Regions from separate parts of the Lysinibacillus sp. fkY74-1 genome, predicted to be linked through region 2. Evidence: riboswitches for the same ligand, from Rfam matches in the RefSeq annotation. Region 2 holds a riboswitch; the other holds the start of a gene.
What was found. A riboswitch is a leader RNA that binds a small molecule or an ion and turns the genes downstream of it on or off. The one in region 2 is predicted to bind preQ1.
Positions count from the first base shown of each region.

Region 1: linked by a shared signal. The riboswitch ahead of ACE1MS_RS02145 (QueT transporter family protein) and the one ahead of queC (7-cyano-7-deazaguanine synthase QueC) in region 2 are both predicted to bind preQ1.

Region 1 is NZ_CP170173.1:446,843-453,845, forward strand. Features, by position in the region: gene ACE1MS_RS02125 (FtsW/RodA/SpoVE family cell cycle protein) at 1-267, opposite strand, end outside; gene ACE1MS_RS02130 (HAMP domain-containing methyl-accepting chemotaxis protein) at 512-2,182, shown strand; gene ACE1MS_RS02135 (L-threonine 3-dehydrogenase) at 2,530-3,483, shown strand; gene trpB (tryptophan synthase subunit beta) at 3,665-4,828, opposite strand; T-box leader at 4,888-5,088, opposite strand; gene ACE1MS_RS02145 (QueT transporter family protein) at 5,155-5,640, opposite strand; PreQ1 riboswitch class I at 5,647-5,691, opposite strand; gene ACE1MS_RS02150 (transcriptional regulator) at 6,056-6,280, opposite strand; gene ACE1MS_RS02155 (hypothetical protein) at 6,630-6,827, opposite strand.
Region 2 is NZ_CP170173.1:2,530,627-2,537,629, reverse strand. Features, by position in the region: gene ACE1MS_RS12320 (glycosyltransferase) at 1-194, shown strand, start outside; gene ACE1MS_RS12315 (VOC family protein) at 385-786, shown strand; gene ACE1MS_RS12310 (class I SAM-dependent methyltransferase) at 880-1,635, shown strand; gene ACE1MS_RS12305 (hypothetical protein) at 1,727-1,879, opposite strand; gene ACE1MS_RS12300 (M13-type metalloendopeptidase) at 2,192-4,546, opposite strand; PreQ1 riboswitch class I at 4,973-5,019, shown strand; gene queF (preQ(1) synthase) at 5,142-5,642, shown strand; PreQ1 riboswitch class I at 5,665-5,708, shown strand; gene queC (7-cyano-7-deazaguanine synthase QueC) at 5,762-6,421, shown strand; gene queD (6-carboxytetrahydropterin synthase QueD) at 6,424-6,897, shown strand; gene queE (7-carboxy-7-deazaguanine synthase QueE) at 6,890-7,003, shown strand, end outside.

The DNA.
Region 1 (7,003 bases), 2.1 Mb from region 2:
TTCTGGTGCTACTATGAGTCCAGCAGTGAATGCTACGGCTAATCCATAAAACGGCCATCCAATCTTTTTTAATTGTTCAATATCAAGTAAGGAAATCCCAAACATGATCATAAACCCAATGAGATAAAAGATAAATTGCTTCATAATGAAGGAACTGGTATATTGTCCGAAATTGACACTGCTAGAATGGACAAAAAGACAGCTAAAACCTCCAATGAAAAAGAGGCTCACAACTAAACTTCCATCCAATTTCTTAAGCTGCGACAAATGTAACACCTTCTTTCTATAGTTAATATTATAAACGCTGGTAATGTGTGGAAGGTTGCAACTATTTACATGATGCAAATAAAGGATATTTGTACATGTTGATTTGTACGGTAAATTACCTATATGGGATGAGTGAGTGGGCATAATTTCTTAATTCTTCGTCTAATCTTTACAAAAATATAACACTGGCTTTATATCTTCATACTATCATTATTGGTAAGAGTTGGAGGAGGAGCCAGAGATCATGCATTTTTTTCGTTTCATTAAGGTGAAGGACAAGTTACTTGTACTTATGATTGTTTGTGTATTATCGAATGTATTGCTAGGTGTATTTAGTGTGGATTATTTGAGAAAAATGTCGTGGCATGCAAGTGAGAGTTACAAACAGGGGCTTGTTCCAATTGGATGGCTAAATGAGCTGGAGGAATCGCAACGTCAATTAGATTTTATCGTTGATTCTGATGGTGATTATAAAAGAATGTCAGCCATTTTAAAAGACGTGGATAAGCCGTTAGACCATTTAAAAGGGCAAGAAATTGATAAAAAAATGAGTCATCAAATTAATAAGTATAAATCCTTGCTGGGAAAGCAGAGAGAAAAGATTGAGGGCTACCAGCAATTGAAACAAAGTGAACAAGAGAAATTTTATTCACAGACGTTTCTACCAATAAGTCAGGAAATTCATACATTATTAGAAGAAACTCAAAACTATCTTGTTCAACGAGCAAAAGACCAACAACAGTCCTATCAAGAAGATGTACAATTTGGTTATTGGCTGCTTGGTGGGGTGTGTTTAACAGTTGTGATGCTAGTTATTATTATAGGATTTATAGCAACAAAGGCAGTCAATGTACCTACACGACAATTGAAATCATTATTAAAGCAAGCTGAACAGGGTAATTTCACTGCCAATGCAAGTTATGTGGCTCATGATGAGCTAGGTGAGGTAGTGCTTTCTTACAATCAAATGGTCACAGAAGTGAAACGTTTACTCCATACAGTTACGGACAGTGCCTACGAAGTGGAGAAAATGACCGGGAAATTGCAGGAGTCCTCAGAGGAATCCTCTACAACAACATTAAAAATAGCTAAAGATGTACAGTCTATTTCAGATTCAACAGCAGCGTCTACTAATAAGTTGGCCTCCAATACATCATCACTAGAAGAAGTTTTAAATGATGTACAGGTCATATTAGAGAAAATTCAAATTGTGGAAAATTTCGCCCACAAAACTGCTAGAGATGCGGAGAGCGGTACTGAAATTGTGCAGGCCAATTTGGCGCAAATGCAGACGATTAAGCAAGCTGTCGAGAAATCCAATACAGCCATTTTTAATTTAGTTCAACGAGCATCATCTATCGATCAAATGATAGAGGTCATCGAAAGAATAACAGCTCAAACAAATCTATTGGCGTTAAATGCATCTATTGAAGCGGCAAGAGCGGGCGAGCATGGCAAGGGATTTGCAGTAGTAGCGAATGAGGTACGTAAGCTTGCGGAGCAAACCGTCCATTCTACACAAACTATTACATCCATTGTACAAAACATTCATTTGGATTCAAGCTATGCAGTGCAAATGATGGAGGGCGTTCTAGTGGCAACCGAGAAAGGCGTTACTGTAACAGGACAAACGGCTTCCAGTTTTGATCAAATTTTAGAAAAAGTACATACAATCAAGCCTTATATTATGGAAGTATCTTCTACAGTTCAAGAGATTGCCAATCATACAAAAAAAGTTAGTGATGATGCGGTTATGTTGACATCGTTATCTGATACGAATACAGTATCGACAAAACATGTTGCTTCTTTAACAGCCAATCAATTAACAGCACAGCAACATTTCCATAATTATATTAAAGAATTACGAAAGGTATCAAAAGTGCTACAAATAGCCGTTAAACGTTTTTCAATATAATTTAGTCATTCATATCTTAATGGGCGATTGAATCTCCTTTGTAAAGTTAGCAAAGGGGATTCTTTTTATTTGCTCTAATAACTTGTTGGATGGTAGTTTTAAAATATGTCCTCTGTGAATATACAAATGTATTTGATATATTTTTGTAGCACAATAATTTAAAATGTTCATATACTGAGAAGTAAGGGATAGTATGTTTCTTTTATGAATATTTTTAATATAATTGTTGTATTTTCAAAACGAACACATTATAATGAATTTCATTGAAAGTGTTATTAAATCAATGTTTGTTAATATATTTTGTACTTTCCATAAGTACAATTGTTCACATGTGGAGGTTTTGAGAAATGAAAAAAATTATGGTTACCGGAGCACTTGGTCAAATTGGTTCTGAGCTTGTAGAAAAACTTCGTAGTATTTATGGAGAGGACAATATACTTGCTACTGACATTAGAAAGCTTGACCATACTGAGGGCCCGTTTGAGATATTGGACGTTACAGATGGACAAAGAATGCATGATTTAGCAAAGGACTTTGGTGCTGATACAATGATGCATTTAGCAGCACTATTATCAGCTACAGCTGAAAGAAATCCTTTGTTGGCTTGGAATTTAAATATGGGTGGATTAATGAATGCTTTGGAAGTTTCACGAGAGTTAAATATGCAATTCTTCACACCAAGCTCAATAGGGGCATTCGGACCATCTACACCGAAGGAAGACACACCTCAGGATACATTGCAACGCCCGACAACTATGTATGGTGTTAATAAAGTGGCTGGCGAATTATTATGTGATTATTACTTCAGCCGTTTTGGAGTAGATACACGTGGTGTCCGTTTCCCAGGTTTAATTTCTTATGTAACACCCCCTGGCGGTGGTACAACTGATTATGCGGTAGAGATTTTCTACGAAGCGATTGAACAAGGTAAGTATACATCTTATATTCAAGAAGGTACGTATATGGATATGATGTACATGCCAGATGCTTTACAGGCAATTGTCGATTTAATGGAAGCCGATGGTAGTAAGCTTGTTCACCGTAATGCTTTTAATATAACAGCAATGAGTTTTGAACCATCGCAAATCGCAGCTGAAATAAAAAAACATTTACCGAACTTTACAATGAACTATCAGGTTGACCCAGTTCGTCAGGCAATAGCAGATAGCTGGCCAAACTCAATAAATATTGAAGCGGCACAAAAAGAGTGGGGCTTTAAAGCAGAGTACGATTTGTCAAAAATGACGGTAGATATGTTAGAAAAGCTAAAAATTAAACTGCATAAAAGAGCGATTTCATAATAGCGATTGAACGGATGATGTGATAGACTTCATCCGTTTTTTTTATGAAATAAATGGGGGATATATATTCTTATTGGAATAGATTCGTTTATACTTGTGTTTCAAGATCAGCAGACATTACATCATTAGTGAAAGTTGAAGAGCGATTTCCGGTTTAGGAAATCGCTCTTTCAGGTTTAAATTATTTATTTAACATATGAAAAACTTGCTCAACGTCCTTATCGCCACGACCTGAGATATTAATAATAATAATGTCATCAGTTGTAAGAGTAGGCGCTAGTTTTAGTGCATGGGCAACTGCATGAGAGCTTTCGAGTGCAGGAATAATACCTTCTACCTTCGATAGCACCTGAAATGCCTCTAGGACTTCTTCATTTGTCACGGTAACATACTCTGCACGACCAATTGTTTTTAAGTGACTGTGCTCAGGTCCCGCACCTGGGTAATCTAACCCTGCGGCAATCGAGTATGTTGGTAGAGGGTTTCCCTCTGCGTCCTGTAGCACTAAGCATTTGAAGCCGTGCAGTTCTCCAGGCGTTCCTTCGTTAAGTGTAGCAGCTTGATCTGGCTCTATTCCGATAAGACGAACATTTTTATCAGCAATAAACTCTGCGAATGCCCCTATAGCATTACTTCCACCGCCAACACAGGCTAGGACAGCGGTTGGTAGTTTTCCTTCTTTCTCCAAAATTTGCTCGCGGCTTTCGCGGCTAATAACTGATTGGAAATGTTTAACCATTGAGGGGAATGGGTGCGGCCCAACAGCAGAGCCTAATAAATAAAATGTCGTTTCGTAGTTTGCCACCAAATCAGCGAATGCTTCATCAACGGCATCCTTTAAACGTCCTTGCCCCTTATCAACAGCTACTACCTTTGCTCCAAGAAGCTCCATTCGAAATACATTTAATGCCTGACGTTTAGTATCCTCTAACCCCATATAAATAGTACAATCCATCCCGAACATGGCACAGGCAGTAGCGGTTGCCACACCGTGTTGTCCTGCACCGGTTTCAGCAATAACGCGATTTGCTCCCATACGTTTTGCTAATAAAATTTGACCCAATACATTATTGATTTTATGTGAGCCCGTATGGTTAAGATCCTCACGCTTTAAATATATTTTTGCGCCAGCCAATTGCTTTGTTAAATTTTCTGCAAAATAAAGAGGGGATTTGCGACCGACATATTCATTGAAATAATAATTCAATTCTGTATTAAAGTCTGCATCATCTTTGAATTTTTGGAAATTTTCATCCAAAATAGTTAATACATGCTGAAGCTCCTCTGGAACGAAGCTTCCACCAAATTCTCCGAAATATCCTTTATTCTCTGCTACTGTACTCATCTTTTCTCGACTCCTCTACGCTCATTTTTTCATAAAAAAAAGCCACTCCAATCCTCTGTAAAAAGGACGAGTAACCGTGGTGCCACCTTTATTCGCAATTGATGTGCGCTTTCTAACTCCGATAACGGGGAGCCAATCGGCCTTACATTGGAGTAAGGCTGCTCTGAAGTCCATTCACAAGTACGTACTACTGGTTTACACCGACCACCAGCTCTCTTTAAGTAACGATGTTTGCTACTACTCTTCTTCTTCGCATTTATTAGAAAGAATTGTAGAATGTTTTCAGAATATTGTCAAGAAAAAAAGACGAATCTTGTAAGACTCGTCTATTCAATCATCTCTTTAAAGTGAAGGCGTTTATTGAGTATATACATAATAGGTGCACCCACCGCTAAAACAACGAATTCACCTGCTGCCACCGTTAGCCAAGTCCAAAAGAATGGTAGCTCTAAGGCTAAATTCAATTCAAAGGCAATTATAAACATTGTACAAGTAAATAAGAATGTATTGATGATTAAGCGTGCCCAAATATTTTTAACAAATTTACAAATCAAAATGAACAAACCCAATGTAATCATAGAATGTCCAACACCAAATACTAAGTCGTAGATACCAAGTGGTGAAAAGATATTAGCAATAAATACTCCAATTATGATACCAACGGCAAAGCGTGGATTAAAGGCCACTAAATGGTTAAAAATTTCAGATACACGGAACTGCACCTCTGTAAAACCAAATGGTGCAACAAGCATCGTCACAGCAATGTATAGAGCTGCAATAATACCACTTGCTGCTAAAAACTTTATTTTCATATTCATTTCTCCTTAGTTTTTTTTCGTGGGATGGTTACGAACCACGTAGAGCAAGTGCAATCATATCAGTATTCATGCGGGTTTGTAAATAACTATGTGTAAATAATGTGTAAAATAATAAAGCGGCTAAAATATTCATTGTATTTCTCATGAATTCAATTTATCAGGAATTAGAGCTAACACCAGAAGAAGGAACAGCAATTTTTTTTGCTAACAACTTACGTAAAAAGAAAGTTTCGAAGGTTGAAATTGCGTAGGGTGAAAGTAAAAGTGAACTAGTTAGACGATGCGCTGTGATATCGAGCCAATGACGGTATTTAGTACAAATTTTCAATTACAGGGAAATCACGTTGCAATGATTGGACTGCCATTTCTAGAATTAAGAATTTATGAAATAGTCGCCGTTGTTCAGGTTTCAGCATACAACGGAACGCTCCTTGTGAATGACTGGAACAACTGCCAATACACTATCAATCATAAATGTGCGCTTGGCTTGCCTTGTAAAACAATACGCCTGAAAGGAACCGCCAACAATTTTAATTATCTTGATACGCCTTTGTGACACTGTGCCGTCTTTAGCCATATACATCATGTTCAAAAATTGATTTCGCTGCATTGCTTTTATAAGTTGTTCTTTCATCATTCCACACCTCTCAAACAAGAACATTCGTTTGTGTTATTTTAGAACTGATGTTCGCATTTTGACAAGTATTAATTTGTGGAAATAAAAAAAGCCCATTATCAATTAAGGTAACGGGCATTTCATCTGAAGGTGTTGGAGGAACTTTCACTGTTACGACTACAGAGAAAGATGGATTCGGCATGTACGCGGTTGAAAATTATGCATTAGCAAAAATTCAAGAAGGGTCTAAAGTAACGGTTTAAGTGTATACAAAGGGAAAGATGATGTAGGATTCCCTACGATTACTGCAACAATTATAGAGTAAAAATAAGCCCTCCACAGATTTGAATTGTGGACGGCTTATTTTTTATTTTTCAACTGCATATAAAAGTCCATCCATCTCTACCTCTTTAACGTGTTGCAAATTAATCGCCATGTCAATATCATCAAAAACTACCATGTTAGCATCATTGATCTTAACGGCTTCTGTGGTAAAAACGTTCCGTTCACTTTCAATTTTGATTATAGCGCCATCATGTAAAGTAAATTCGTATTTGTGCATCATCTCACCTCCTTACCAACAACTTACAGTAAATTGGTAGACAAATCTATAAAAGGTGGCAAAATTTCTTTTCGGTCCTATTGCCGACAAAATGCAACAAACATTTATTACTTTTTTCAGTCTACTTAAAAATGACTTCGGAACTTAATCTAATAGGTATTTATTATTAAATTACAAAA
Region 2 (7,003 bases):
GATTAAAAATGTGGGGAAAAAAGAACGGGAAAAAATATGGGACAATTCAAAATGGAATGATCACATCAAGTAGAAAATTTGATAAAAATGGGGATTGGATTTTACTTAAGCGTCCGACAATCATCCTAGCCTACCTAAAAGGAACAGACCGAAAATATGCGGATGAAGCTTATTATGAAAATCAGGATAGATGAATGATCTTAAGCTAGAGGTTAAAATGAGAGATAAAAATAAAGAAACATTTGTGACGTTAATCCTCCATCGATTAACGCTTTTTTTTTGCTGTGATAGTGATGTTGTAATAGATAACTAATAAAGGTGAATAGTAGGGTGAGGTAGAATTCTAAAGTATATGGAATGCTGGATTGGAAGGAGAGTGTATGAATGATTATTTCTAACAATAGTACCCCAATTAAAAACAGAGTGGGTGCTGTGTTTGTTCCAGTTCGTAACTTAGAGAAGGCAATAGAATGGTACAGGAAAATATTTGGTTTGGAGGGGGGAGAAGAACATTTTGGGCATTTATTCGTGGCACCCATGGAAGGAACGGCTGGGTTAATTTTAGATGCTATGCCAATGTGGAGAAAAGAGGATGGAGATATTGCCACCTACCAAGTTCCATCCATTCAGTTTGTGACGGACGATATCCAAGCTTCTTATCAATTTATGAAAGACAATTATGTTGAACTTTTAACAGAAATACAGGATGATTTTTATTTTGTGTTCAAAGATTTAGAAGGAAATGTATTAATGGTTTGTAAAAGTGTTGGAGCTTCGGAGGGCTAATAAAGTGTGAGTGATAATGAATTTTGGTAAGGTATGATCCTTATCTCCTTATCAAAACATTAAAGAAAATAGTGTGGGGAGGAAGGGTGTACAGTGAAAACAACTGAAAATTTTACGGACAAGGCCGAAATATATGCGAAATATCGCCCTAGTTACCCTAATGAATATATTGATTATTTGTTTTCAGCAAACCAACTTAAAGGAGAACAGACGGTGGCAGATATTGGTTCAGGTACGGGGATATTGAGCCGTCAGTTACTTGAAAAAGGGATGAATGTTATTGGTGTGGAGCCAAATGACGACATGAGAAAGATGGCTGAGGAGTCTTTAAGCTTCCATTCTCGTTTTAAATCAGTAAAAGGAACTGCTGAACATACCACATTAAAAGGCAATAGTGTTGATTTAGTAACTGTGGCACAGGCATTTCATTGGTTTGATAAAAAAGCTTTTAAAATGGAATGTCAACGGATATTAAAACAAAATGCAAATGTTGCTCTTGTGTGGAATAGTAGAGATTTAACTAGTCCAATTATTCAAGAGAATGCAGCAATTTGCCAAAAGACCTGTTCGAATTTCAAAGGATTTAGCGGTGGAATGGAAGATACTCCAGCAATTTTTAACAGCTTTTTTAAGGATGGAAAGTATGAGCTTATAAAGTATCAAAATGATTTGATTTTTAATTATGAGGATTTCTTGGGAAGGAATTTATCAGCTTCGTATGCTCCAAAAAAACACGACGACGAATATGAAAATTTCATTTTTCTCCTGTCGGGGTTATTCGAAAAATACAGTAAGAATGGACAAATTGTTCTTCAGAATATAACACGAAGCTATCTAGGTAATGTATAAATAGCCAATAGAAGGGGGTTCGTTTAAGGAAATACAAAAAGCCCCAATATACAGCTTTTTAAAAGGATATTGGGGCTACGTTCCACATTAATTATTTATTCTTTTCATTTATAATTTGACTGAAATCTATTTCCTCTGCGAACTCTTCTCTGTTTTTACGCTCTCTGTTAGCATTTTGATTTTGATTCTGTTGTTTTTTGTTGTCTTGCGTTTTATTATTTTTATGTTTATTATTACCCATCATCATCTCACCTCCACCATTAGTGTGGGTGAAAGATGTTTTTTTATCCCCTTAAAGTACATGAAGTGATGATAGGTAATATTTAGAGAAACTTTTACTCGTTTGTTTTAGTAGGTAAGCCAAAATGATAAGGTTGCTAATATGGATAAATTTAATGCATGAAATATTGAAACAAAAGACAGAATTTAATCTAAATGTATAGATTAAATCTGCCTTTTTGTTTTAACAGCAACAATCTTAGTAAAGCGCCATACTCTTTCTCTAGACAGTCACTTAACTTTTTTATAGGGATGTAAGAGCTATTGAATTAGCTGATTACCAGATGGAAACTCGATCTTTCGGAGCTACATACATGCCATCTCCAGGCTTAATTCCATAGGTGTCATAGAATTCCTGGAAGTTTACAATCGTGCGGTTTACCCGAACTTTATTGGATGAATGTACATCATTTTTGCTCAAAATTGCTGCAAATTCTTTTGTTGTTGTGGATTTCCACATTTTTGCATTACTTTCGAAATATGCTTTAAAATCTGGTTTACTCATTTGAGAGACAACCTGCAGTGAAGCCGCCATTCCACCTAAATCAGCGCCATTCTCGCTTAATGTAAGCTGACCGTCATTCAAAACACCAGGAATAATCTCAATGGCATTATAAAACTCAATCAGCTTTTGGTTTTTCTCTTCGAATTTCTTAAAGTCTTCTTCTGTCCACCAGTTATTTGCATTTCCATTTTCGTCGTATGCAGATCCATTGTTATCAAATGCATGGCTGATTTCATGACCAATAATCATGCCAATGGCACCATAATTTTCTTCAGGTTTAGCGTTAATATCATAAAAAGGCGCTTGAAGAATACCAGCAGGGAACGTAATTTCGTTATTAAGAGGATTGTAAAAAGCATTAACGGTATAGACACTCGTTACCCATGCCGTTCTATCTACTGGTTTTCCTAGCTTAGCTTTTGTGTTATCAATGTATGCTTTGGTTACTGTGAAGGTATTAGAAAATAGCGAACCACCTTCGTCATATGTCTTGATAGTTACTTTATCTAATGTCGTATCCCACTTATCTGGGTAACCGATTTTAACAATCATTGTATCCAGCTTTTTAATTGCTTTAGCTTTTGTTGTTTCTGACATCCAATCAAGGGATTTGATTCTTTCCTCATACGTAGCAATTAATTTATCTACCATTTGTTCAACATCTTTTTTAGCTTTTGGTGAAAAATGTTCTTCGGCGAACAGTTGCTCCAAGTATCCGCTCATTGTGCTAGTTGTCTTAGCTATTGCGATTTCCTTATCTGTTTTTACGCCTGAAACTCCATATAACGTTGCAGAAAACTCATTAGCAGCATCTCCGAATTCATCTGACAACAGACCGCCAGTTGCCATAAGGAGCTGCAATTTAGAGTAAGCTTTCAGCACATTAAGGTTCTTTTCATTCAAGAGCTCCGCGCCTTTTTGCGCCAGCTTCACATCAAATACGATGACTTTATCAACACTGTCAACTTTCATCGAATTTAAAACTTGTTTCATATCTACTGTTTTGAACATGCTGTTAAATTGCTCGATTGTATAAGGGTTATAGTATTTCTTAACGTCGCCTTGTTCATGAGGGTCAAGTGATACGGAAGCTAAGCTTTTTTCCATTTCATAAATTTTCTCTGCTAGAGCAATTGCCGTAGATTCTTTTTCGCCCGATAGTACTAATAGTCTGGTCATATACTGAATATAGGCTTTTTTCGCGTTAGAGTCTTCAGTTACAAAACTGTTCTTATCCAAACCAGTAGCTAACCCAGTGTAATACAAAGCATTTTCACTGCTATTCTTTGCATCGTTCATAATGGCAAAGCTGAATAGTGAGCTTATACCTAATTCTTTCTCCAAATGAAGATCTGCTTGCACAAGTTCAGCAAGAGTTTTAGCTTCATCAATTGCTTTTACATATGTTTGAATGGGCTCAATTCCTTGTTTATTTCTATTGTTTGTATCCAATGCTGTCGAATAGAAATCGGCAATTTTCTGCTCTTTTGATCCTTTTGCAAATTGTTTGCCAGAGAGCTCATCTATTATCTTTTCGATTTTATCAGTATTCTGTTTTTGAAGCTCAGAAAATCCGCCGCCCATGATTTCTCCGACTGGAATAGTCGATTTATTTAACCATTCCTTATTGATGGCTTCATAAAAATCATCGTTTAAATGGGAACCTTTAAGTGTCCATATTCTGGCAATCAGGTTTTGGAATTCATCGATAGTAATTTCTTCATTTGCTCCTAATGTACCGTCAGGGTTGCCTGTCAGTATGCCTGCTTTAGTCAGTTTATCGATATCTTTCTTAGCCCATGTAGGTACATCAGTATACTCAACTCCAAATGTGCCACTGCGAAGATCATTTCCAACAGGCTTTGGCAATTCGCCGAATGCTCTGCTCAACATAACTAAAGCTTCAACTTTCTTCGCTGGCTCATTTTCTCGTAAATCTTTGTTTTTAGAGCCTTGTATAATTGCCTCCTTATTTAGTCCTGGTTGATAGGTATCTGCAGCTATCAACAAGGTTTTAACAATTTCTCCTCTTGTCGCAGGTGGTGACTTTTCATCAGCATACACCGCTACACTTACGGACAGGACCATTATGACGGTCATGAGTAAGGATAAAAACTTCTTTTTCATGTTCGTGCTCCTTCACAGTAAATTTGTATAAATTAAGGTAATTGGGTAGATTTTAGAATTTCTACCATTTGTCCATTGTAGTTGATTTATTTCAGTTTGAAAATATGTTAGGAGCTTTTTCATTTTAAGGGAGCATTATCTAGCTAATTTTGCGCTAATAGAGCTGAGAAAGGTCACTTCTAACCGACTATAATAGTATTACTTTAGAGTGGATTATAGGATTTAAGTAATACTACACTCAGGTTTTATTTTTTACGAATAGTAATGAAACTATGCCCAGCTAAGATTTTATGAGCTGCTAAAATATAGCCTAGAATGACAGTGTAATTTCAGAAGAAGCAATTCTGGGATTTTGTATGAAAAAATCTATTTGACGTTTCGTACTATTTTTCGTATTATATGGAGGAAAAGAATGCCCGAACTTGATCGGGAGAGGTTCATAGCTGATACCCTCTATAAAAAACTATGGAAACATGACAATTTGCCATGTCCATATCGGACGTGGCTTTTTTATGTTTAGACGTATGTTTTAATAGATGAATTGGTAAAGCCTCTCTTGAAAGTGTTGGGAAACATTTTACAAGGAGGTTTTTTTATGTCTGGTCGAAGTCATGAAGAAGGACTAAAGGATTTAACATTATTAGGTAATCAAGGAACGAACTATTCATTTGAATATGCACCTGAGGTATTGGAGGCAGTAGATAATCTTCATTCCAATCGCGATTATTTCGTTAAGTTTAATTGTCCAGAGTTCACTAGTTTATGCCCGCTTACCAATCAACCTGATTTTGCAACGATGTACATCTCGTATATTCCAGACAAAAAAATTGTAGAGAGTAAATCACTAAAGTTGTATTTATTCAGTTTTAGAAATCACGGTGATTTCCATGAAGATTGCGTTAACATCATTATGAATGACTTAATTACATTGCTTGACCCTCGATATATCGAGGTTTGGGGGAAGTTTACGCCACGTGGGGGGATTTCAATCGATCCGTGGTGTAACTATGGGAAGCCAGAGACTAAATATGAAGAAATCGCAAATTACCGTTTAATGAACCATGACCTTTATCCAGAAAAAATTGATAATCGATAACGAGAAATTAGTTAGTCCAATCAAAAAAGAGGTTTTTAGCTACCCTCTTAAAAAAACTAAGGAGAAAGCAGCACCTTTTCTTAGCGTGCTGTTTTTTCCATCAAAGGGAGTTTTTATAGATGAAGCAGGAGAAAGCAATTGTTGTATTTAGTGGAGGTCAGGATAGTACAACTTGTCTGTTTTGGGCAAAAGAACGTTTTGCAGAGATTGAGGCCGTGACTTTTAATTATGGACAAAGACATCGCCTTGAAATTGAATGTGCGGAACAGATAGCAGAGGAGCTTGGTATTAAGCATCACATACTTGATATGACCCTCTTAAATCAGCTTGCTCCGAATGCATTGACACGACAAGACATTAAAGTGGAAGACGGTCAAAATGGTGAGCTTCCATCGACATTTGTACCTGGACGAAACCTTCTTTTTCTTTCATTCGCTGGTGTTTTAGCAAGTCAAATAGGAGCCAAGCATATTGTAACTGGTGTATGTGAAACGGATTTCAGTGGATATCCGGATTGCCGAGATGTTTTTATTAAGTCCTTGAATGTAACGTTAAATTTATCGATGGATAATTCCTTTGTGATTGATACACCGTTAATGTGGCTCAATAAAGCGCAGACATGGGAGCTTGCCGATCAGTTTGGGGCTCTAGAATTTGTTCGGGAAAGAACATTGACTTGCTATAACGGAGTAATCGCAGATGGTTGTGGGGAATGCCCCGCATGTAAACTGCGAAAAAAAGGGCTTGATGAGTATCTAAGCTATAGGAAGGAGTTTTAAGCATGTCAGATTTTAAAATCGTCGATAAGCTCCAAAAAATAGGGGTAGATATCCAAAGTAATCAATTGAACTATCATGCTAAGCGTGTGCTTGTAAGCAAAGAATTTACCTTCGATGCTGCTCATCATTTACATCATTATGAGGGCAAATGTAAAAACCTACATGGCCATACTTATCGTGTTGTATTGGGACTTAGTGGATATACAGATGAACGCGGCTTGATGATTGATTTTGGTGATATCAAAAGAATATGGAAACAAAAAATTGAGATTCATCTGGATCACCGTTATTTAAACGAAACGCTTCCACCTATGAATACCACAGCAGAAAATATAGTTGTTTGGATTTACGATACCATGGTAGTGGCCTTGCGTGATGAGCAAAGAAATAATGGTGCGCGTGTAGAATTTATCAGACTATATGAAACTCCAACAAGCTATGCAGAAGCGAGACGGGAGTGGATGGAAGTTGAGTAAGATACCTGTTGTCGAGATCTTTGGACCGACAATTCAAGGCGAGGGAATGGTAGTGGGCCAAAAGACCATGTTTGTAAGAACGGCTGGCTGTGATTATTCTTGTTCG